DNA from 4 places in the Arthrobacter sp. lap29 genome. Region 1 is predicted to be linked to each of the others. Evidence: riboswitches for the same ligand, from Rfam matches in the RefSeq annotation. Region 1 holds a riboswitch; each other region holds the start of a gene.
What was found. A riboswitch is a leader RNA that binds a small molecule or an ion and turns the genes downstream of it on or off. The one in region 1 is predicted to bind S-adenosylmethionine.
Positions count from the first base shown of each region.

Region 1 (5,417 bases):
CCATGCGTTCGGCAGCACGATGTTCGGCGGCCTCGCGGGACATTCCCCGTGCCAGATAGACCAGTACTAGTTCATTGTTTTCAAGATCCAAAGACGGCGCCGCCAACAGGGTGACCTGGGTGGGCTGCGAAGCGTCCAACAGTTCCCGCTGCGACCGTACGGAAACATATTCCCCCGCGCCCATCGATAAAGCTCCGGCGAGAAGTCCGGCAATGCCGCTAAACAGCACCACCTGACTGCCAACCCCCGTCGCCGCCATTCCCATAACGAGGGAAAGGTTGCTGACCAGCCCGTCATTAGCGCCGAAGACGGCCGCTCTGAAGGAGCCGGCGAGACTGTTGCGCCCACTTGCAGATAGGCCGCGAATGACTTCTTCGTGAATTGATTCGTCGGCCGCCATGGCCTCCGTGGCGTCGGCGTCCGTGGCGTAAGGGGACCTGGACTCCGAGCGCTGTGCCAAGGCGAGCACAAACACCGAACCAAACCGGCGCGCCAGCAAGCCTAAAAGCTGGTTGCGCAGCGAGGGACGGATAGCTGGCTCGGCGTGCTCGCCCAGTAAATCCAGCCAGTGCTGTTCATGGCGACGCTCCGCTTCAGCCAAGGCCATGAGAATGGCGTATTCGTCGCCCTCTCGGCGTTTGGCAAGGTCCCGGTAGACAGCAGCTTCGGCACGTTCATCAGCCAAATATTGCCGCCAGCGCTTAATCTGCGCTGGGGTGGGAATCCGTTCGGGCATGGTGAAGCTCCTCTAGGTCAGCCAACACTGTAGCCTGTATTCCCGCGAAATTCCGGCCGGTATCCCTAGCAAGAAGGTTTCGGGGCACCGGAATTAGCGCATAAAAATGACAAATAACAGTGCCTAGAAAGTACTTGACGTAACGGAAAGTACTTGCGTATGGTTGATACACCATTTCAAGCCAACAGCACCAGGAAAACCTCGGGAGAGACCATGACGAACAACGGCTCGCAGGCCAAGTCCACCTCTAATAGCGCCCGCTACATGGGGTTAGGCTTCGCGATGGGCATGCTGTGCATGATTGCGTTGTTCGTTGCCGGACTCATCAAGGCCAATGCCGGAATGGTGGTCATGGCGGCAAGCATGGCTGCCGTGCTCGGGGCAACATGGGGTTCCACCGTGGTGGCAATGAAGAAGAAGGCTGCCAAGGAGAATGCGGCAGCCTAATTCAGCTGCTCGGTAAAATCTGCTTGGTGGAAGCTGCTTGATATTCGGCGTCCAGGTGGGAGCCCACCTTGGCGCCGATTGCTACCCGCGGCAACTTCTACTGCGAACTCGACGCATGGTGAAAGTGGATGTTCGCTATGGGCAACGTGGGACGCCAACCGGGAGCAGAACCAACGAAGAATGGGCAAGCGGTGGAACCAGCCCCCGGCCGAGGGGACTATTCATCCGGCCGTGCTTCTGAGAAAAAGCCATGCTCCCGAACTGGATCAGTAGGCGGAAAGTCGGAAACCCACATGACGCCCGGCACGCGCGCCCGTCTGGGCAACCGTGATAACTAGGGTGCCGATCTCCGGGATCCAGCGTGCAGGCCGAACAGCCTGCGTCAGCGCCGAAACCAGCTGGGAGGGCTCCGCCGAGTAGTAGGCGCGGTGGCCTGACGGGGTCAGGAACGTGACGGCCCCCAGGTTCACATCAACTGCAGGAAGCACTGAAATTCCCTGTGGGCGGGTGACTGCCGGGGCATTTTTGGTGCGCGTTATGGTTGAAAAAGTCATGAGTGGACTCCTCGAATGCTCTTGCCAACGGAGCTTTTCCGCTGGCCGCTTCCTCATCCGAACCACCCGTGAAGCATGGGGTTGGCGTGCGACCAGTCGGAGCTTGGCGTCGCATCTCTTGAAGCTGGCTCAAGACTACTGCTTAAGCAGAACTGCGGCGGGTGGTTGCGTAATGTTACGCAACCACCCGCCGCTGCAGGCCTAAACGGCCTGGCTTGCTGCCCAGCGATCGCTGCAGGCAGCCACAATGACAATGGCGTCCTCGAGTCCGCCCCACCCCAAAACCTGTGTCTGTGTGTCCGTCTGAAAGTCCTTGTAATGGTTGAAATGGTGTTCGATTTGCTGCTTCAGACGCGAAGGAACATCATCGATGGAACGAATGGCGCCGCCGGAGTCACGGTCGTCCACCGGGACGGTGAGAATTTTGTAGTCCATGTCCTCCCCGTCGCGGAAGTTCAGCAGGCCCAAGATCCGTAAGTGAACAACTACCCCTGTTACGAGCGGCTCCCGGGTGATGCACAGAATATCGAGTTCATCGCCGTCCTCATCCAAGGTCTGTGGAATGAAACCATAGTTGACAGGCTTGGCGAAGATGCCCGGATCTACCCGGTCAAGATGGAACAGGCCAGTGGTGCGGTCCCATTCGATCTTGTGGCTGGAACCATGCGGGATGTCGATGACGCCGGTGAGAAGTCCTTGCTGATAGTCGCCGCAGCTTAGAAGCTTGTTGTAGTCAGGCATGGAAAGTTCCTCTCACCCGGATGGCCAGGAGCTTGTCCTTGCCGCAGGGCCTGCCGTCCTGGTGATGGAGGCTGCCCGCTACTTGTTGACCGTTGCTGGTAGCCGCTTCTGCGCAACCCTGTGGCGTAGAACTTCAATCAATCACAACCACCACGTTTCTGACAAGATGCGCAAAGCTGAGAAATGCCGCTCCCCACCGGAAAGCGAATGAAGCATCGTAAGCGACTCAATGGCAGCCAATGACCACATCCAATTATCTGGATCGTTTGCACCATCTCAACTGACACTGGAAAGGCGAGGGGATGGGGGGAGTAGCCTCAAAAGCGAAGGCATGAGGACCGTGCAAGCGAAATATTCTCGAAAAGGAGCCGATGATGGGTGACCTGCGGATAACAGCCGTGAAGGCCATGCAAATTCTTGATTCCAGAGGTTTTCCCAACGGTGCAGGTCCAACTGCGTGACGGCGGTGTGCGCTGGTCCGGGCGCGGAGTGAGCCAAGCCGTTGCTGCTGTCACGGGTGAAATGGCCGGGTTGCTTGGCTCCCAGGCGTGGGGCTCGCTGGCACAGCTGTATGCCGCTTTGTGCGAGCTGGACGGAACGGCAAACAGGGGCAGACTGGGAGCGAGCAGCGGCTGCCCATTCCCCACTTCAACGTGATCAACGGCGGCGAGCACGCGGCAAACGAACTGGCATTCCAAGAATTCATGATCGCCCCGTTGGTGCAAGCAGCTTTCCGGAAGCGTTGGAATGGGGCTCCGATGTCTACCACGCATTAGCGCGAGTGTTCCGTGGCAGGGGTTTGGCCACGGGCCTCGGCGATGAGGGCGGTTATGCGCCGGAGATTGCACGCCTGGAGGAGGCGCTGGACCTGATTCTGGCAGCTATCGAGGCCTCGGGACGTACTGCCGGGGAAACCGGCATCATGATCGCTCTGGACCCAGCAGCTAATTCTTTCTTCGCTGACGGGGCCTACCGTGTCAACGACCAGGTACTTACACCTGAACAGATGACCGACTATTACGGAAAGCTCCTGGATAATTACCCGATCCGCAGACTGGAAGACCCCCTGTCAGAGGACGATCGCCAATCATGGCCCGCGTTGGTCCAGAGCCTTGGGGCCCGCGTGCCGATTGTGGGTGATGATCTCTTCGTCACCCAAGCAGCCCGTGTCCGCGACGGCATTGCGGTAGGGTCCGCCACGGCGGTACTGATCAAGCCCAACCAGGTGGGCACAGTCACCGAAACCCTCGAAACAATGACGGTTGCAAAAGCCGGTGGATTCACCGCAATGGTCTCCCACCGCTCTGGGGAAACCCTCGACAGCTTCGTCGCCGACCTTACCGTGGGTTCCGGCTGCGGCCAGCTCAAGTCAGGGCCCCAGCTCGAGGTGAAAGACTCGCCAAATACAATAGATTGTTGGAAATTGCAGAAGCCAACCCGTCGTTGGCTTTTGGCCTGGCGCCCGTGCCAAGCCGTAGCTGAGTGGCTCAGACAGCGCCAGCGTGCGTGTCGTAGTAGCCGCCCGCCGTCACGAGATCTGGCTTTCGGCCTGCTGCTCCCGTGAGGGGCGCAGCAGACCGGAAGCGGCGATCGAGGCGGCCATCCAAGCAGCCGCATAAGTGAAGGCTACAGCCGGGGAAAAAAGGGCCCACAGAATGCCGGCAGTCATTGTTGCGCCCAGATCGCCAAATGATTGCACCAGGCCCAACAGGCCGTAACCATTGCCGCGGAGCCTCTCTGGTAGCGCTAGTGCAACAGCAGTGGACTCCGCTGTTTCGGCAAAGCCGATGCCCACCCCGGCCAGCAGGAACCCGGTCAGAATCAGTGCCGATGACGAGGTGCTGAAAGCGAACAGTAGGTAGGCGCCCACATACACTGCACTGCCAGCAGCGAACACGGGACCCGCACCGATCTTGTCCACTAGCGGACCAGCTACGAGTGAAGCAGCAGTGGCTGCCGCATTATGGGCGGCGTAAAAGAAAATGGCCAGTGCTGCGGCCGCAGTCGCAGTTCGTCCGCCGCTGCTGAGCACTTCCGTGGCACGCAGAATCAGAAGCGTTGTGGCCAGGTTCCCAAGCTCGAAAAAAGCAACCGGCACTAGTGCACGGGCCGCACCACTGCGGCGAAGTTCTCCAAGGTTGAAGCTTAGCCGGGTCCTGTTGGCTGGTGCCGACAGCATGGTCCGGGCCTGGCGTGCGGCGATGGATATGGCAACGGCAGCTAACACGCCAGGGATGATAGAGAAAAAAATTGCTTGGCGGATGCCGATCACACCCACGAGGAGCCCCGCCACGAGCGGACCGGCAATGGCGCCGGCATTGTCCCCAGCCCGTTCAATGCCAGCTGCCCGCCCATAGGCGGCGCGCGGCGCCAAGGAAACCAACATAGTGTCTCTGGCGGGGGACCGAACGCCACGCGCGGACCAGGCAAGGGCACGCAATGCAGCCACCTGCCACACCATGGTGCAGAGGCCGATCGCCGCCGTGGCCACGGCTGTCAGCAAGTACCCGGCTGAGGCCACTTTGGACCGGCGCGAGGGTTCATTGGCCAATGGGCCACCAGCCAATTTACTCAGTCCAAGCAATGCATCGGATGCTCCTTCAATGGCGCCCAAGGCAGCCGGTCCGGCATGCAGCGTGGAGGTCAAAAAAGATGGGAGTAACGAGGTGACGAGTTCATGCCCGGAATCACTGAGAAATGATGTGCCACCAATGGCAAGAATGCCCCTGCTGAGCCACTTTTTCGGGGCTGTGGGGGATGACAGGCTGGGTTCCATGCTGGGAGATGGGTGATCATCACCTCGCCCATCGATTGAAGCATCCCCATTCATGGCAGCATCCCCACCCTTGTTCTCATCCACCGCCAGTGCCGGATTTGTTAGTGCCACATTCCATGATTTCTTTTCCTCTGACGGCAGTGGTGTGAACAACTACTTGTCA
Region 1 covers NZ_JAUCEK010000004.1:331,960-337,376, reverse strand. Annotated here, with positions in the region: gene RY113_RS09145 (VIT1/CCC1 transporter family protein) at 1-736, opposite strand, end outside; gene RY113_RS09140 (hypothetical protein) at 896-1,183, shown strand; gene RY113_RS09135 (hypothetical protein) at 1,450-1,737, opposite strand; SAM riboswitch class IV at 1,750-1,861, opposite strand; gene RY113_RS09130 (inorganic diphosphatase) at 1,939-2,478, opposite strand; gene RY113_RS09125 (hypothetical protein) at 2,920-3,135, shown strand; partial or broken gene RY113_RS09115 (enolase C-terminal domain-like protein) at 3,060-4,042, shown strand; gene RY113_RS09110 (MFS transporter) at 4,007-5,365, opposite strand.

Region 2 (5,417 bases), on a different contig from region 1:
GTTGACGTAGTCGGTGGCTTGGCTGATTTCATCGGCCATAAGATCCAAGGACTCCTGGTATCCCTTAATCAGACGGACAGTATTGCCACCAATGGCCGGGAAAAACCCCAGATTCTGGTTCAATTCAATGGCCGATTTAACCCAGGCCGGCCCATCATATTCGGGCACCAAAGACGCAATGCCCTTAGTGCCTTCCATGATGCGCTGGTTGACGGCGTCTTGCTTCTCACGCCGTCGCCGGGAAAGCCGAAAATTGCCGAACATGAGGAAAAGGAGCAACCCTACATAGGGCAGGAAGAAGATGCACAGCAGCCACGCCATGGCAGTAGTGGGGCGCCGGTTTCCCGGAATCACACCCAAAACAACCACTCGGATGCCAAAATCCACCAGTACAATCAGCGCAGACAGCCAGACACTGCCTGTGGGCAGGCTAAACGCCGTCCAAATCACGCATGCCTCCTAGCTAAACCGGCTTTTCAGCCGCGAGTGACAATAGCCTAACGGCTCTTTCGCACAGGCCCACTCGCAACGCTGGCCGTGTGACGTGCGCCAGCTGTGACTTGCTGTGCTCGGGTGAGGTGCTGCGGCTATGCTGAGCATAATTTGAACTTCCCGAAGTGAGGATGTAGCGCCATGAGCAGCTCAAACAATCCAACCGTCAGCATGGACGTTTTTGCCTTAGATCCGCAAAAAATCACGGAGAAGGCAGTAAAGGGTTTGCGCCTAGCCTTTGCCATTAGCGGCGTTGCGGCCTTGGTTCTCGGTATTATCCTGCTGTTGTGGCCCACCAAGACTCTGGCTGTGGTGGCCGTAATCTTAGGCATCAACTTCCTCATCACTGGTGGTATCAAGGTAGCTGTTGGCATCTTTAGCCACAGCCTTTCCGCCGGGATGCGGATCCTGGATGTTCTCTTGGGCCTGTTCGTGATGGTTGCCGGCATCATCGCCCTGCGTAACTCGGCCGCGACGGGCGAGCTCCTGCTGGTATTCACCGTCATCATGATCGGCATCGGCTGGATTATTGAAGGCATCATCGCCATGGCCGAAGCCGGCAAGGGCCCCACCCGCACCTGGGCCATCGTGTTCGGCGCCATCAGCGTGGTAGCCGGCATCACGGTGCTCGCTGTTCCCGTCTGGACCGCACAATGGCTGTTGCTGATAACAGCCATCATGCTGATCATCTTGGGTGTGGTGGGCCTGGTCCGTGCCTTCACCTTCGGCAAGTCCCTCACACGCTAGTACGACTGCGAGGGACCCAGACCGAGGCACGAGGGCAGGGAGCGGGTGGGGATAAGATCTCAGTCATGACAACTCTGGTTTTCTTGGACCCCGCCCACCCGGCCGGCCGCGTTGCAGACGCCACCGTTCCCAACATTCTGGTTACGGATCAGGGGCTCACCCGCGGTGACGGGATCTTTGAATCCATGCTCGCTATTGATGGGGAGCCACGCAAAATCCGGGCTCATTTAGATCGCCTTGCCGTCTCGGCCAGCACCATGGACCTACTCATCCCTGACGCCGGGGTGTGGCAGGCGGCAATTACGACGGCGCTCACAGCTTATGCTGCCGGGGTACCAGAGGATTCCGCAGACCACGGTGCAAGCAACGAATCTCGCCAGTGCGTGGTTCGCCTTATCGCTACCCGAGGCCCCGAGGGCGCCAACTCCCCCACAGCGTGGGTCACGGTCAGCCCGGTGTCCGCCTCGTTGGCTGCCCAGCGGGAGAAGGGCTTGGCCGTGCTCTTGTTGGAGCGTGGCTATGACAGCGATATTGCAGCCCGTGCCCCCTGGCTTTTGATGGGCGCCAAAACACTCTCCTACGCCGTGAACATGGCCGCACTTCGGCACGCACACCACCAGGGCGCGGATGACGTGATCTTCACCAGCGGTGACGGGCTCGTGTTGGAAGGGCCCACATCGTCAGTTCTTCTAGCACACGTTAGTGACGATTCCGGCGTACCGCTCAAGCGGCTCATCACCCCGCATTTGGACACCGGGATACTGCCCGGCACCACGCAGGGCGCACTGTTCGCCGCTGCGCAGGAAGCCGGGTGGGAGCTGGGTTACGGTCCACTAACACCTGCCGATCTGCTGGATGCCGACGCCGTGTGGCTCATTTCCAGCCTGCGGCTACTGGCGCCCGTGACCACCATTGACGGGAAGGAAATCGGCACGGCCGCCATCCGAGCCGAGCTTACAGCGGAACTATCGGCGCTCCTGGCTACCACGTTGTAAACACATCAGTTCGACTGACCGCTGGGCACAGGCCTAACAAGCGGGCTGAGCTTGTTGCCCAGAAGAATCAGCACCGCGCTGGCGATCAGGAAGGCTACCGCGATCCCCACACAACTGAGCAGCACGGCGCCGTAGCCCCCGTTGCCGGGGTTCAAGAAGGGATAGGCGTACCAGTCCGTGGCGGCGCCCCGAATCAGGGAATAGGCCAAATATGCCAGCGGAAACAGCACTGCAACACCCAACCGGGTCAGCGGGATGGGCCGGCGCGGCGGTTGGATCAACCAGTCCGCGACAACCGCAATGGGCATGATGTAGTGCAGCCAGGTATTGATCCAAGGCAGGAGCGCGCCGAGATCCACCTCGCGCAACAGGGCGGTGAACACGATCCCCACCAGGGCCATGCACACCACCGATACGCACCGCAGAACCTGCCAAGCCGGGCCCAGCTCCTTCCCGCGCCAGGTCAGTACTGACTCCGTGAGCAGGACGGCGGCGGCAAGAATATTGGACAGGTTCGTGAAGTAGCTGAAGAAGTTCAACACGTTGAAACCGTGGCTCAGGTGAACGCCAAATTGGATGCCCACTGCCACAAGAGTGAACGCGCCGAAGAGAAACCGTAGTGCCGCCAACAATCGCCGAGTTGTCATGGGTTTCATCATGTCATGGACGCGGCAGAGATATCAGGTCCGTCCCGCCACCCTGTGAACGGATATCTGGGTGTCGCCGTCATGTTTGTGCACACTGGCAGGTTCTTCACCGGACCCGGCACGTGGTGTGCTACTTTCAAGGTGAGTAATGAGTGCCAGCGTTAAGCCCTGACTTGCTGGCCGGCAACCCTCTTTCCGGCGGGGTGCCTCAGGTGACTACTCGGCAAACCAGCTACCTAGGCTGGCGTTTGCAAGCGTGAACTTTCCTTGTGGTGCGGGCTCAAGAGTGGACATTTTCAACCAACTCTTCGTCAACTGCCACCAGCTCCCGTTTGCAACGCGCAGCCATTTGCAATGAGGAGAGAACCATGACCGCGGACGAATCCCCCCTGGCCTACCGGCTTATCACCGGCCCTGACGACCGCTCTTTTTGCGAGCGCATTTCCACCGCCCTTGCCGACGGCTATGTGCTGCACGGCGGCCCCGCCCTCACCTACAACGGCACCAGTGTCATTTGCGCGCAGGCCGTGGCCAGCAGCGATGCCGCCGTCGCCACTGCCGTGGATGATCTCGACGCCGAACTTGAGTTTGATGGCGAGGGCATCGCATGAGCCACGCGGGAGATGTGAGCCCGGGCACAGCCTGGGAAGCTGTAGCCGCGGGGGCAACACTCGTGGATGTACGGACAGAGGGCGAATGGGCACACATTGGCGTCCCCGACACCTCAACGCTGAAATCAGAACCGGTTTTTATCCAGTGGAATCTCGCCACGGGCGCCCGCAACCCTGATTTTCTGGCAGAGCTGGCGGCGGCAGTACCCCCGGAAAAGCAGCTGATAGTGCTGTGCCGCTCCGGTGCCCGCTCTATTGCCGCCGCCGAAGCAGCCACCGCCGCCGGGTACACCGCCTACAACGTACTTGAAGGCTTTGAAGGAGAAACTGATCCCTACGGAGATCGGATTCTCAACGGCTGGAAGAACCGCAACCTCCCCTGGCGCTAAGGAAATATCATTGAGCAACTTTAATGAGCACACAGCCACTTGGGGGCAGGACACCCAGGCGGTACGCGGCGGGCTTGACCGCAGCAATTTTCAAGAAACCTCCGAAGCCCTCTTTTTGAACTCCGGATTTGTCTACGAATCGGCGGAAGCTGCCGAGCAGGCGTTCACGGGTGAGGTGGACCGCTTCGTGTATTCGCGCTACGGCAACCCGAGCGTGGCAACCTTCCAGGAACGGCTGCGGCTGCTGGAAGGAAAAGAGGCGTGCTTTGCGACGGCGTCGGGCATGTCAGCCGTATTCACCGCCTTGGGTGCCTTATTAGCAGCCGGGGACCGCGTGGTGGCAGCACGGTCCCTGTTCGGCTCCTGCTTTGTGATTCTGAATGAGCTGCTGCCGCGGTGGGGTGTGGAGACCGTATTTGTTGACGGGCCGGACCTGGATCAGTGGCGCGAGGCCTTGTCGGTGCCCACCACGGCCGTGTTCTTCGAGTCACCGTCGAACCCCATGCAGGAAATCATTGACGTGGCGGCTGTGTGCGATCTAGCTCATGCCGCTGGCGCGCAGGTGGTAGCCGACAACGTCTTCGCAACTCCCTTGTTGCAGCGTTGCGGCGATTTCGGCGCGGACATCATCGTCTACTCGGGCACCAAGCACATTGATGGCCAGGGCCGGGTGTTGGGTGGCGCAATCCTCGGCAGCAAGGAGTTCATCGAAGGGCCCGTCAAGAACCTGATGCGCCACACGGGCCCGGCGCTCTCCGCGTTCAACGCATGGGTGCTCACCAAGGGCCTGGAAACCATGAATCTGCGGGTTACACACTCGTGCAGCAATGCCCTGGCACTCGGAGAATTCCTTGAAGCCCAACCGCAGGTGGCACGCGTGCTGTACCCGCATCTGCCGTCCCACCCGCAGTATGATTTGGCCAAAAAACAAATGAAGGCCGGAGGCACGGTGCTGACATTTGAGCTGGCTCAGCCAGCGTCGGGCACTCGCAAGGATGCCGCGTTTGCGCTGCTGAACGCGCTGTCCATCATCGACATCTCCAATAACTTAGGGGATGCGAAGTCGCTGATCACGCATCCGGCCACCACCACGCACCGTGCCATGGGCCCCGAGGGGCGCGCCGCGATCGGTCTCAGCGACGGGTTCTTGCGCCTGTCGGTGGGATTGGAGGATGTGGATGATTTGAAGCTGGATCTCGCGGTGGCCCTGGCGGCCATTTAGGCTGGCCAAAACAGCAGTGGCAAGGCCGCTGGCGTTTGTACTCAGTCTTGGAAGTACTCGATCTCGGCGCCAATGGTGTTCAACCGCTCGGCCAGATCTTCGTAGCCGCGCTCAATCACATATATGTTGCGCAATTCAGAAGTGCCCTTGGCGGCGAGCATGGCCAGCAGGATGCAGGCGGCCGGACGCAGTGCCGGCGGGCAGCCAATCTCGGCGGCACGCCACGCAACGGGGCCCTTGATGTCAATGCGGTGCGGATCCAACAGGCGGACGCCGGCGCCGAGGCGGTTCAGTTCCGTCAGGTAGATGGCCCG
Region 2 covers NZ_JAUCEK010000003.1:142,593-148,009, reverse strand. Annotated here, with positions in the region: gene cls (cardiolipin synthase) at 1-447, opposite strand, end outside; gene RY113_RS06220 (DUF308 domain-containing protein) at 634-1,239, shown strand; gene RY113_RS06215 (aminodeoxychorismate lyase) at 1,305-2,234, shown strand; gene RY113_RS06210 (Pr6Pr family membrane protein) at 2,240-2,881, opposite strand; SAM riboswitch class IV at 3,026-3,144, shown strand; gene RY113_RS06205 (DUF1737 domain-containing protein) at 3,250-3,492, shown strand; gene RY113_RS06200 (rhodanese-like domain-containing protein) at 3,489-3,881, shown strand; gene RY113_RS06195 (O-succinylhomoserine sulfhydrylase) at 3,892-5,103, shown strand; gene RY113_RS06190 (UDP-N-acetylglucosamine 1-carboxyvinyltransferase) at 5,145-5,417, opposite strand, start outside.
Region 2: another riboswitch for S-adenosylmethionine. It lies ahead of RY113_RS06205 (DUF1737 domain-containing protein); the one in region 1 lies ahead of RY113_RS09135 (hypothetical protein).

Region 3 (5,417 bases), on a different contig from region 1:
CGCTGGCTACTCGCGGCACCGTCCGCATCCCCAACTGGCCCGCCAACACCACCCAGGTGGGTGATAAGTGGCGTGAAATCCTGCCCCAGTTCGGTGCCACGGTGACACTCGAAAACGGTGTCTTGACAGTTACGGGCGGGGCGCAAATTCGCGGTGTGGACATTTCTGACACATCAGAGCTGGCCCCATCCACGGCAGCCATCTGCGCGTTGGCGTCAACGCCATCGCGCCTTCGCGGGATCTCACACCTGCGTGGGCATGAGACGGACCGGCTGGCCGCCCTGGTTGCCGAGATCAACGCCTTGGGCGGGGATGCTGTGGAAACCGAGGACGGCCTGATCATTACCCCGGCACCGCTGCGCGCCGGCGTCTTCCACAGTTACCACGATCACCGGATGGCCACGGCTGGCGCCATCATCGGCTTGGCCGTGCCCGGCGTCGAGGTTGAAAACATTGGCACTACGGCCAAAACTATGCCTGGTTTCCCTGCCATGTGGGCGGATATGGTGGCCCAAACCGCCGAACCGTCCGCTGGCACCGGTAGCACCGCGGCGGTTGAAGCCGGGGTTTAGGGTATGGCACGGGATTACAGCAACTGGGACGAATCCGATGTCCGCGTCCGAGCCAATAAGAAGGGCAGCCGTCCGCGCACCAAGGACCGGCCCGCCCATGAAGATGCCGTCATTGGCCGGATTATCACGGTGGATCGGGGCCGGTACACGGCCATTGTGGATGAGGACCTGCCCAGCCAACGTGTCCTGATCGCGGCCCGTGCCAGGGAACTGCGGCGCAATCCCGTGGTGGCCGGGGACTTTGTCTCTCTCGTGGGAGATACCACCGGCAAGCCTGACACCTTGTCCAGGCTTGTCCGGATCGAGGAACGCCGCACGCTGCTGCGCCGCAGTGCCGATGACACCGATCCTGTGGAGCGGGTGGTGGTGGCCAACGCAGACCAGCTGGTCATTGTGGTGGCCGCGGCAAATCCGGAACCGCGCACTGGCTTCATCGACCGGGCCCTGGTGGCCGCTTATGACTCCGGAATTGCGCCGTTGCTGCTGATCACCAAAACAGACATCAAGGACCCTTCAGAGTTGCTGGCCAACTACGAGCACCTGGACATGACGGTCATCATCAGCCGCACTGCCGCGGACGGCGTCTTTGGCATCGACGCACGCAGCGACGACGGCCACTCCGCGCTCCTGTCCGGTGGCGCCGTGGAACAATTGCACGGATATCTCGATGGGAAGGTCAGCGTCCTGGTGGGGCACTCAGGCGTTGGCAAGTCCACCATGGTTAACGCCTTGACAGGTTCGCAGCGGGCCACAGGCGGCGTCAATGCCGTCACAGGCCGCGGCCGTCACACCTCTTCCTCGGCGTTGGCGCTGAAATTGCAAGATGCAGTGCCCGGTTCTTGGATCATTGACACCCCCGGCATCCGCTCCTTTGGTCTGGCCCATGTGGACCCCGACCGCATTATTGCCGCCTTCCCGGATCTGCAACCGGGCACGGAGGATTGTGAGCGCGGCTGCAAACATGACAGCGCCGCCGTCAATTGCTGTGTGGATACCTACGTTGCCGCCGGGCACGCGGGCGCATCGGGGCCGGCACGGCTTGCCTCGCTGCGGCGCCTGCTGGGCACCAGCGACCGTACCGAAGGCCGTGCCGCAGAAAAGGAACTTGGCAGCACGGACTAGCGCGGCCCTGGTGCCGCGCACGGTTGACCCGTCAGTGGTGCTCCACTTCAAGAGTGGCGCACCGTTGGCGGACAAATGGTGCGCAGGCCCAGCGGCGTCCTGACGGGTGTTGGGCCTAAACCGCGATAGCGTGAACCCATGACCTTCGCACCCCAGACGTACAACGACGATCTCCGCCTGGCCCATGTCCTTGCTGACAGTGTTGACTCCCTGACCATGTCCCGTTTCAAGGCCTTGGATTTGGCCGTCGAGACCAAGCCGGATCTGAGCCCTGTCACCGACGCCGACAAGGCCGCAGAAGAGTCCATCCGCAGCCAGCTCTCCCGGGTCCGCCCCCGCGACGCAGTCCTGGGTGAGGAGTTCGGCAGCAGTGGCCACGGTTCGCGGCGCTGGGTTATCGATCCCATTGACGGGACCAAGAACTTTGTCCGTGGTGTGCCGGTCTGGGCCACCCTGATCTCTCTAATTGACGACGGCGTCCCCGTAGTCGGCCTTGTTAGTGCCCCTGCGCTGGGCAAGCGTTGGTGGGCGGCCCAAGGAACGGGCGCATACATGGGCAAGTCACTCGCCGCCGCCACCCGCATCCGAGTCTCTAATGTGGCCGAGCTCAAAGATGCTTCACTCTCATACTCTTCGCTCACGGGCTGGGCCGAACGTGGCAACCGTGATGAGTTCATCTCCCTGACCGACGATGTCTGGCGCACCCGGGCCTATGGCGATTTCTGGTCGTATTGCATGGTGGCTGAGGGCAGTGTTGACATTGCCTGTGAGCCGGAATTGAACCTCTATGACATGGCTGCACTGGTCCCCATTGTGCAGGAAGCCGGCGGCCGTTTCACCTCGCTCGAGGGAGCCGACGGCCCCTTCGGCGGCAACGCCCTGGCCACCAATTCCATCCTCCACACGGAAGTTTTACAACGCCTGAACCCCAATTGGGATGACTTGTTGGGCTGACCCGTTGGACGCACAAAATAATAAAGTACAAGTGAGTTAAGAACGACGGCGGCCTCCCGCCGTCGTTCTTTGTTTCACCATCCGCGGCACTCACCCAGGGTGTACGAAATGAAACGTAATAGATGCACCGGCAGAAATCTTGGGCTACTCTTTTGGGCATAGGTCACGAGTGCCAGCGCTAAACCCCGGTTTGCTGGCCGGCAACCCTCCTTTCGCGGTGGGGTGCCCCGGGTGACGACCTGGCCAAACCTGTTCGGTTCTGGCAAGCGCGGACTTCTTGGCACCCCCAAAAGGTCCTTTGGTGTCAAAGGAATTTCTCATGAGCTCTGCCGTTTTGGATGCAACACAACTCATCGATTCACCGCTCCTGCCTGTGGTGGGCCAGGATCTGGCGGCCCCCCTGATTCACGGCGGGCATGTGCGTTACGCCAACCTGGACTATGCAGCGTCTGCCCCGGCCATCAAGGACGTGGCAGCGCACCTAAATGAGGTGCTGCCGTTCTACGCGAGCGTGCACCGTGGCGCTGGATTCGCCTCGCAGGTCAGCACCTCCGTCTATGAAAATGCTCGCAAGATTGTTGCCGGTTTTGTGGGCGCCCGGCCTGATGACACGGTCATTTTCACCCGTAACACCACAGATTCGCTGAACTTGTTGGCGGGTTGTGTGGAATCGATTTTGCAACAGAGGGGCTTCACCGAGGGCCGTTCCAACGTTCACGGCGAGGTGCTCTACCTGGACATTGAACACCATGCGAATCTGCTGCCTTGGCAGGCCCTGCCGCACCGTTCAGTTGTTGGCGCTGACTCTATCGCCGCTACCTTAGACCGTGTTGAGACGGCGCTGCGGGCAGGAAACGTGCTGCTCGTGGCCGTTACCGGAGCCTCCAACGTGACAGGGGAGGTGCTGCCCATGGCCGAATTGACCGCCCTGGCGCACCGCTATGGCGCCCGGATTGTTCTCGATGCCGCCCAACTGGTGCCGCACCGCCGGATCGATCTGACTGCCACCGGCATTGACTACTTGGCGTTCTCGGGCCACAAGCTTTACGCACCTTTCGGCGCCGGGGTTTTAGTGGGCCGCCCTGACTGGCTCGACGCCGGTCACCCCCACCTTGCCGGTGGCGGAGCCGTGAAGGACGTCCGGCTTGAATCCATCAGCTGGACCACCGGACCGGCCCGCCACGAGGGCGGCACTCCCAACGTTTTGGGTGCCGCCACCTTGGCCAAGGCCACGTCTGTGCTGGCTGCGCTGAATGCCGATGACTGGCACCAGCACGAGCAGCAATTGCGCGCCCACTTGGTGGCCGGCCTCAACGAGCTAGAGGGCGTCACTGTCCACTCGCTCTTTAGCGACGCGGACACGTACCCGGACTGCGGCAGCATTGGGGTGGTCAACTTCTCGGTCACCGGGTACGACGCCGGGCTGGTGGCCGCATACCTCTCTGCCGAGCATGGCGTGGGCGTGCGTGACGGAAAGTTTTGCGCACACCCGCTGCTTAACCGCTTGGGCCTGCCCGCGGGTTCCCTGCGCGCAAGTTTTGGTGTGGGCTCACAGCTGGAGGACGCTCAGCGCTTGGTGGCTGGAATCCAAACGTTGTTGCAGGAGGGCTTGGGCTGGGACTACGTGGTGGATTCCGGCCGCTGGGTCCCCGCCAATGACAACCGGGAGTACCCCAGCTGGGCCCCGAACACGCCAGGGACAGCAGGGGCAGCCCCCTGCAGCATCGACTAACCCACCCCCATACCAGCGCTCGGTTAGATTCGGGCATATTTTGCAGACGCAGTAGCGTCCGGAAGTGCGGGGCGGGGAGCACCTGGGGGTAAAGTTGAACGGCATTGACCGGCACAACTTTCAGGAGCACCATGGCAGGCACCGGTGGACCGGTCTTTGATGCGGCGCGGCGCAAACACATGGCCGCCGCGTTTTTGGAAGGCGGCGGGCATTATCATTTGGTGCGCCCGGGTTACCCTGAGGATTCCTTGACGTGGCTGCTGGAAACTGCCGGGAGCGTCCAAAATGTGGTGGACATTGGTGCAGGCACGGGCAAATACACGCAGCTGTTGGCCCGTCACAACTTCTCGATGACGGCGGTGGACCCCTCGGCTGACATGCTGGCGCACCTTGGCGCGGAGCTGCCCCAGGCCACCACCGTTGTGGGTACCGCCGAAAAGTTGCTCCTACCAGATGAATCCATGGACTTGGCCGTGGTGGCACAGGCCTGGCACTGGGTGGATCCTCTCGCGGCAAGTACTGAGATTGCCCGCGTACTGCGTCCGGGGGGAACCTTGGGCCTGATTTGGAACCAGCTGGACGTCGGACTCCCCTGGGTTCACCGCTTAGCCCGGATCATGCACGCAGGGGATGTGCACAAGGCAGATTTCAGCCCTCAGATTGGTCCGGAATTCTTCCCAGCCCAACCTCACACCACCCATTGGTCCCAGCAGCGCACGGCTGAGGAGATCATCGATCTGGCAAAGTCACGCAGCTATTACCTCAGGGCAACAGACCAGGTCAGGGACAAGGTCATCACCAATCTGCAGTGGTACTTGTATGAGCATCTGGAACACGCGCCCGGTGAAAGCATTGAGCTACCGTACAGCTCCCAAACATGGCGGGCGCAAAAACGCTAGCTGCAGCCCGGGCACCCGTAAAGTTTCTATAAGTCGTTCCCGGCTCGACAATCACCCCTGCCACGTTTTAGAATTTCGGTAGACCTAAATAATTGACTTAGGATCATCGAAAGGCGAGACTTTGCTCGACACGGCCAA
Region 3 covers NZ_JAUCEK010000001.1:338,921-344,337, reverse strand. Annotated here, with positions in the region: gene aroA (3-phosphoshikimate 1-carboxyvinyltransferase) at 1-572, shown strand, start outside; gene rsgA (ribosome small subunit-dependent GTPase A) at 576-1,694, shown strand; gene hisN (histidinol-phosphatase) at 1,833-2,648, shown strand; SAM riboswitch class IV at 2,810-2,923, shown strand; gene RY113_RS01515 (aminotransferase class V-fold PLP-dependent enzyme) at 2,968-4,380, shown strand; gene RY113_RS01510 (class I SAM-dependent methyltransferase) at 4,512-5,279, shown strand; gene RY113_RS01505 (Nramp family divalent metal transporter) at 5,401-5,417, shown strand, end outside.
Region 3: another riboswitch for S-adenosylmethionine. It lies ahead of RY113_RS01515 (aminotransferase class V-fold PLP-dependent enzyme); the one in region 1 lies ahead of RY113_RS09135 (hypothetical protein).

Region 4 (5,417 bases), on a different contig from region 1:
CGCTTTGCTTCTCAAAGCACATGATCTCCGGGATGTCAGCGCCGTTCTGGCTTGCTGAGTCAAAGGCACGCAACTGTGCCATGCCGCTGGGGCCTGCTCCAATGATTCCGACTCGCAATGTCATGCTTTTCTCCTCATTATTTGGATCATTTTGTCCTCGTGTCACCAGACGCTTCGAATCCATAGCTCAACAGCATGAACGGGCGGGCCGTGATCGGCGCTCCCGTGGCGGAGCATCAAGGCGCTAAGTGCGCGGGCGGCAGACTTGCTGCGGCAAAAGACCAGGCGGATGGCCGCCCGTGGTTCTGGCGGAACTTACACGCGGAAGGCGTTGTCCGGAACCTGTGTGAGGTACAAGGAGTGCACCAGGATTCGAAAAGCAGCCTGCTGCAGATCCAAAAAGTGCAGCAAACTTGTTACCTATTGCAACATTTTAGGGATAATAAGTCAAAGCGTACTGATTAGTAAGTACTTCTAATGCTTTGTTTCTGTGGGCTCCGCGAAACGGCAAAGGGTCTGCGCAATCCTTTGATTGTGCAGACCCTTATGGAACGTTGCTTGATGCCTTAAAGCTCTTGTAGCTGGCCGCTCTCCACCATCCACCGGGAGTCCAAGCGCACGTTTTCAAGGAGCCGGCGGTCGTGGGTGACCAGGAGCAGCGTGCCTTCGTAGCTCTCCAGCGCTTCCTCGAGTTGCTCGATGGCTGGCAGGTCCAAATGGTTGGTGGGCTCATCTAGCACCAATACGTTCACGCCGCGGGCCTGCAAAAGTGCCAACGATGCGCGGGTGCGTTCGCCGGGAGAGAGCGCACCCACCGGGCTTGTCACCTGGTCAGCTTTCAGCCCAAACTTAGCCAAAAGGGTACGCACCTCGCCCTGATTCAGTTCCGGCACGAGCGCCTCGAAGCCCTCTCCTAGCGGAGCCTGTTCTGGGAATTGGCTGCGCGCCTGGTCAATCTCCCCGATGGCAACATTCGCGCCCAGGGAGGCAACACCGTCATTCGGGGAAATGCGGCCCAGCAACAGCCGCAACAGGGTGGACTTGCCGGCGCCGTTGGGGCCGGTGATGCCTATGCGTTCTCCAGCGTTCACCTGTGCAGTCACCGGCCCCAGGGTGAAGCTGCCCTGGCGCACCACCGCAGCGTTAAGCGTAGAGACCACGGTGCTTGAGCGGGGTGCTGCGCCAATGCTGAATTGGAGGGCCCACTCCTTGCGTGGCTCCTCAACCTCGTCCAGGCGGGCGATCCGGGACTCCATCTGGCGCACCTTCTGCGCCTGCTTCTCACTGGATTCACTGGCGGCCTTGCGCCGAATCTTGTCATTGTCGGGGGCTTTTTTCATGGCGTTGCGTACACCCTGCGAGCTCCACTCGCGCTGGACTCGGGCGCGCCCCACGAGGTCCGCCTTCTTGTCCGCGAACTCGTCATAGGCTTCGCGGGCGTGGCGCTTTGCAATGGCACGTTCTTCCAAGAAGGAGTCGTAACCGCCGTCATACACGGCCACCTTGTTCTGCGCCTGGTCCAGCTCCACTACGGAGGTGATGGTGCGGGCCAGGAACTCGCGGTCATGCGAGACGAGGACCACGCCGCCGCGCAGACCCCTGACGAACTCTTCCAGCCGGGCCAGTCCCGCCAGGTCCAGATCATTGGTGGGTTCATCCAGAAGTACTATGTCGAAGCGGCTCAGCAGGAGCGCGGCCAACGCCACGCGGGCGGCCTGCCCGCCGGAGAGCCCTGTCATGGGGGTGCTGGGAGTGAGGTCCAAGCCGAGCTCGGCCAGGGTGGCCGGGATGCGTTCATCCACGTCTGCGGCACCGCAGGCGAGCCAGTGGTCCAGGGCTGCGGCGTAGCGGTCATCGTCGGCGCAGTTGCCGGAGCCTAGTGCTTCTGCGGATGATTCCATCTCCTCCGTGGCCTGGGTGCAACCGGTGCGCCGGCCAATGTAGGCGGCGATGCTTTCGCCCTCGATCCGCTCATGTTCCTGCGGCAGCCAGCCGACGAAGGCGTCTTGTGGGGCAGTGCTGACGGTGCCGCCCTGCGGGGTGGTGGCGCCCGCGAGGAGAGCCAAAAGTGTTGACTTGCCGGCACCATTGGCACCCACCACGCCTATGACGTCGCCCGGGGCCACAGTGAAGGAGAGGTTACTGAAAAGGGTGCGGTGTGCGTGGCCTCCGGAAAGGTCCTTCGCGACAAGTGTTGCGCTCATGCATCCATCTTAAGTCGCTTCCTTGCGCCGCCCGGACGTTTTTGTGCTGCCGGGGTCCCGGCGCACCCGCTCCCACCCGTCCCCGCCTTCAACCGCGCCTCCATTGTGCATCTCCCATCGGTCCGTGAGAAAAGGTCGTTTAGAACTGAGTTAAGCGACTTTTTCTCACGGACCGATTCGGGGAAGCCGCCGAAATGTTGCCGTGTGTGACGGCAAGGTTGCTTGAGGCCCTCTGTCAGGGCAATCTAGTGGACAGAATCAAGAGTTCCAGTCAGAGGCCCTGGCCGACTGGACGGCAACCCTCGCAACCATAGTGGGGTGCCCCAGGTGAGGATTCGACGCCGCCGGCAGCTGCCGCGGGCGTAAGTATGGCGCGGTGCCTGGCACTTGCGTTCCCCTGAATGGAGACATCATGACTGAGACCACTGTAACTATTGACGACGCAGCACAGCGATCGGCGCGCCTTGGCGAAGCCGGCGCAGCCTGGGCCAAGCGCATCGGAGCCAATCCGGACAATGCGAAGCTCACGTACACAGCCGCCGGCGTGGGGGTTGGCTCGGTGGCCACGCGCATCAGCGCCGGCAAACACCAATTCCTCGTCGACGAACCTGCCGCACTTGCTGGGGACGATGCCGCAGCCAGTCCCGTGGAATTCGCACTCGGTGCCGTCATCGCCTGCCAAGTTGTGGTGTACCGCCTCTACGCGGAGCAACTGGGTATCCAGCTCGATGACATCACCATCAAGGCCGAAGGTGATCTGGACGTCCGTGGCTTGTTCGGGATCGATGAGTCAATCCGTCCCGGCTTCAGCGACATCCGCCTAGCCGTAAGCATCACGGGACCTGAATCGCAGGAACGCTACGAAGAGCTCGGCCGCATTGTTGAAGCACGCTGCCCTGTCCAAGACCTGTTAAGCAACACCACGCCTGTCAGCGCAGTCGTCACGAAGGCTTAGACATCACTAAATCCTGAGCAGCGTCAACGCCGAGAACGCCGCACCGCATGTGTTCGAGGATGAAGCCTAACGATTCGACACGGTGGTGCGGCGCAGGCAAGTAGCCCACAACACTCAAGCTGTAGTTTCTTCGGCGACTGCTTGGATGCCGAGAGCCAGCCAGTTCGCACGTGTGGCCAGTGCTGCGCCGTCGGCGTCGCCCGCAGTGGCAAGTTTGATGATGTCCGCATGCGCACTGACCGAATGCTGCGCATCGTGGGAACTGAACCGTTGACGCTCCACTCTCCGCAACAGTGGCATGGCCTGGTCCAGCATGGTTGGCACCATGTCATTTCCGCACGCACCAACGAGAACGGCATGGAACTGGTCATCGGCAGCCAAGGCGGCATCGGCGTCGTTCTTCTTGATGGCGGCGGCAAAGCGCACGTTGGCAGCGGTCATGGCGGCAAGGTCCTGCTCGCTCAGCAGGGGAACTGCCAGCCGCGCCGCCAGCTCGTGCATGGCCGCGACTACCTGCTGCGCATTCACGGTGGAGGCGGCATCAAGCGGGGCGACGATGGTGGCCCGGCCCGGCTGGGCAATAATCAGCCCGGCCCGCTCAAGCCGGAGCAGAGCCTCCCGGATAGGGGTTCGACTCACGCCCAACCATGCCTCTAGCTCCGGATCCCGCAGGCGCTCGCCCGGAGCGAAGGTGCCATTGACGATGGCGTCGCGGATGGAATCGTACACGTCATTACGAAGCAGGGAGCGCTTGTGAATTCCCTGGGGCGGAGGAGTCGGCATGCAACATAGGATATATCGTCCCAGGTGGAGTTTGGCCGCAGCCCCGTCCACGAGTTGGCGCGTCTGAGCAAACATCCCGGCGGCGCGAGGATTTGGGCCAAACGTGAGGATGTCAACAGTGGTCTGGCTTTTGGTGGCAATAAGACCCGCAAACTCGACTACATTGTTCCGGACACCATTGCCCAAGGAGCTGACACGCTCGTCTCCATCAGCGGATATCAGTCGAATCACACCCGTCAGGTGGCGGCAGTGGCTGCAAGCCGGGTGTGAAAGCCCGTCTCGCGCAGGAAAACTGGGTGGACTGACCGGACCCGCTATCCAACCGGGTAGGCAATATTGAGCTTTCGCGCATCATGGGTGCCGACGTCCACCTCGATGCAGCTGGGTTCGACATTGGCATCCGTAGCAGCTGGGAACAAGCCATCAAGGACGTCGAAGATGCCAGGGCAAGCCCTATCCCATCCCGGCAGGCGCCTCCGAACATCACTTGGGCGGGCTGGGCTTTGCTAACTGGGCCTATGAAGTGGAGCAGCAGGAGAAGGAACTAGGTGTCTTCTTCGACACGATTGTGCTCTGCACCGTTACCGCCTCCACCCACGCAGGCATGATCGCTGGATTTGCGGGACAAGACAGGCCGCGGCGCGTCATCGGCATTGACGCCTCAGCCACCATTGAAAAGACTCGCGCTCAGGTGGCCCGGATCGCCCGTCACACAGCTGAGCTGATGGACTTGGACAGGAAGATCTGTGACGACGAGACCACTGTCTTGCAAGGCTGGGCCGGCAACCACTCCGGCATCCCTGTGGACTCCACGCTCGAGGCCATAAAACTCACCGGATCCCTTGAAAGCATGATCATCGACCCTGTGTATGAAGGAAAATCCATGGCTGGGTTGATTGACCTTGTCCGCAGCAAGGACATTCCTTCCAGCAGCAACGTCCTCTACGCGCATTCGGGCGGACGGCTGGCGTTGAATGCCTACAGCGGACTGTTTCGCTAAAGAACATTAGCGGACTGGGGCAGGATTCCCCAGCGCTCGGGGCTTCCCGTTCAGCGCCAAGGGCTTCCGGCCCTGTAATCGGAGCGCCTCTGGCAGGCTCTGCCTCCGCGGCGAGGGCGGTGGCCTGTGCCAGCTCAAAGCGGGCTAGCTTAGTCTGGTAGTGCAGCTGCCGCCTGGCCTCCAAGGTCAGCTCCACCCAGTACGCTGCCTCACGGGCGCCGGCGAAAATGGCGATCAGGCCGTGGGGTACGCGTTTTTTGGGCCGGGCGGAGAGCTTGAATTCGAGAGGGACATGTGGGCGGACTGGGGCTTGCGGAAAATGAGGAACAGGGCTGGTCCCAGCCAAATGAAGTAGCTGAGCAAGGCCAGTAACACCTTGTTGTTCTGCCATGCGGCCACAACAAGCGGGCTGACCACTGCCAACGCCACCACCAGCAGTACTGAGGCGTACGCCAGCCCCACGCCTGGGCGCGGA
Region 4 covers NZ_JAUCEK010000003.1:291,305-296,721, forward strand. Annotated here, with positions in the region: gene RY113_RS06875 (NAD(P)/FAD-dependent oxidoreductase) at 1-124, opposite strand, end outside; gene RY113_RS06880 (ABC-F family ATP-binding cassette domain-containing protein) at 567-2,204, opposite strand; SAM riboswitch class IV at 2,461-2,579, shown strand; gene RY113_RS06885 (OsmC family protein) at 2,617-3,159, shown strand; gene RY113_RS06890 (GntR family transcriptional regulator) at 3,274-3,942, opposite strand; partial or broken gene RY113_RS06895 (1-aminocyclopropane-1-carboxylate deaminase) at 3,955-4,942, shown strand; gene RY113_RS06900 (hypothetical protein) at 5,177-5,417, opposite strand, start outside.
Region 4: another riboswitch for S-adenosylmethionine. It lies ahead of RY113_RS06885 (OsmC family protein); the one in region 1 lies ahead of RY113_RS09135 (hypothetical protein).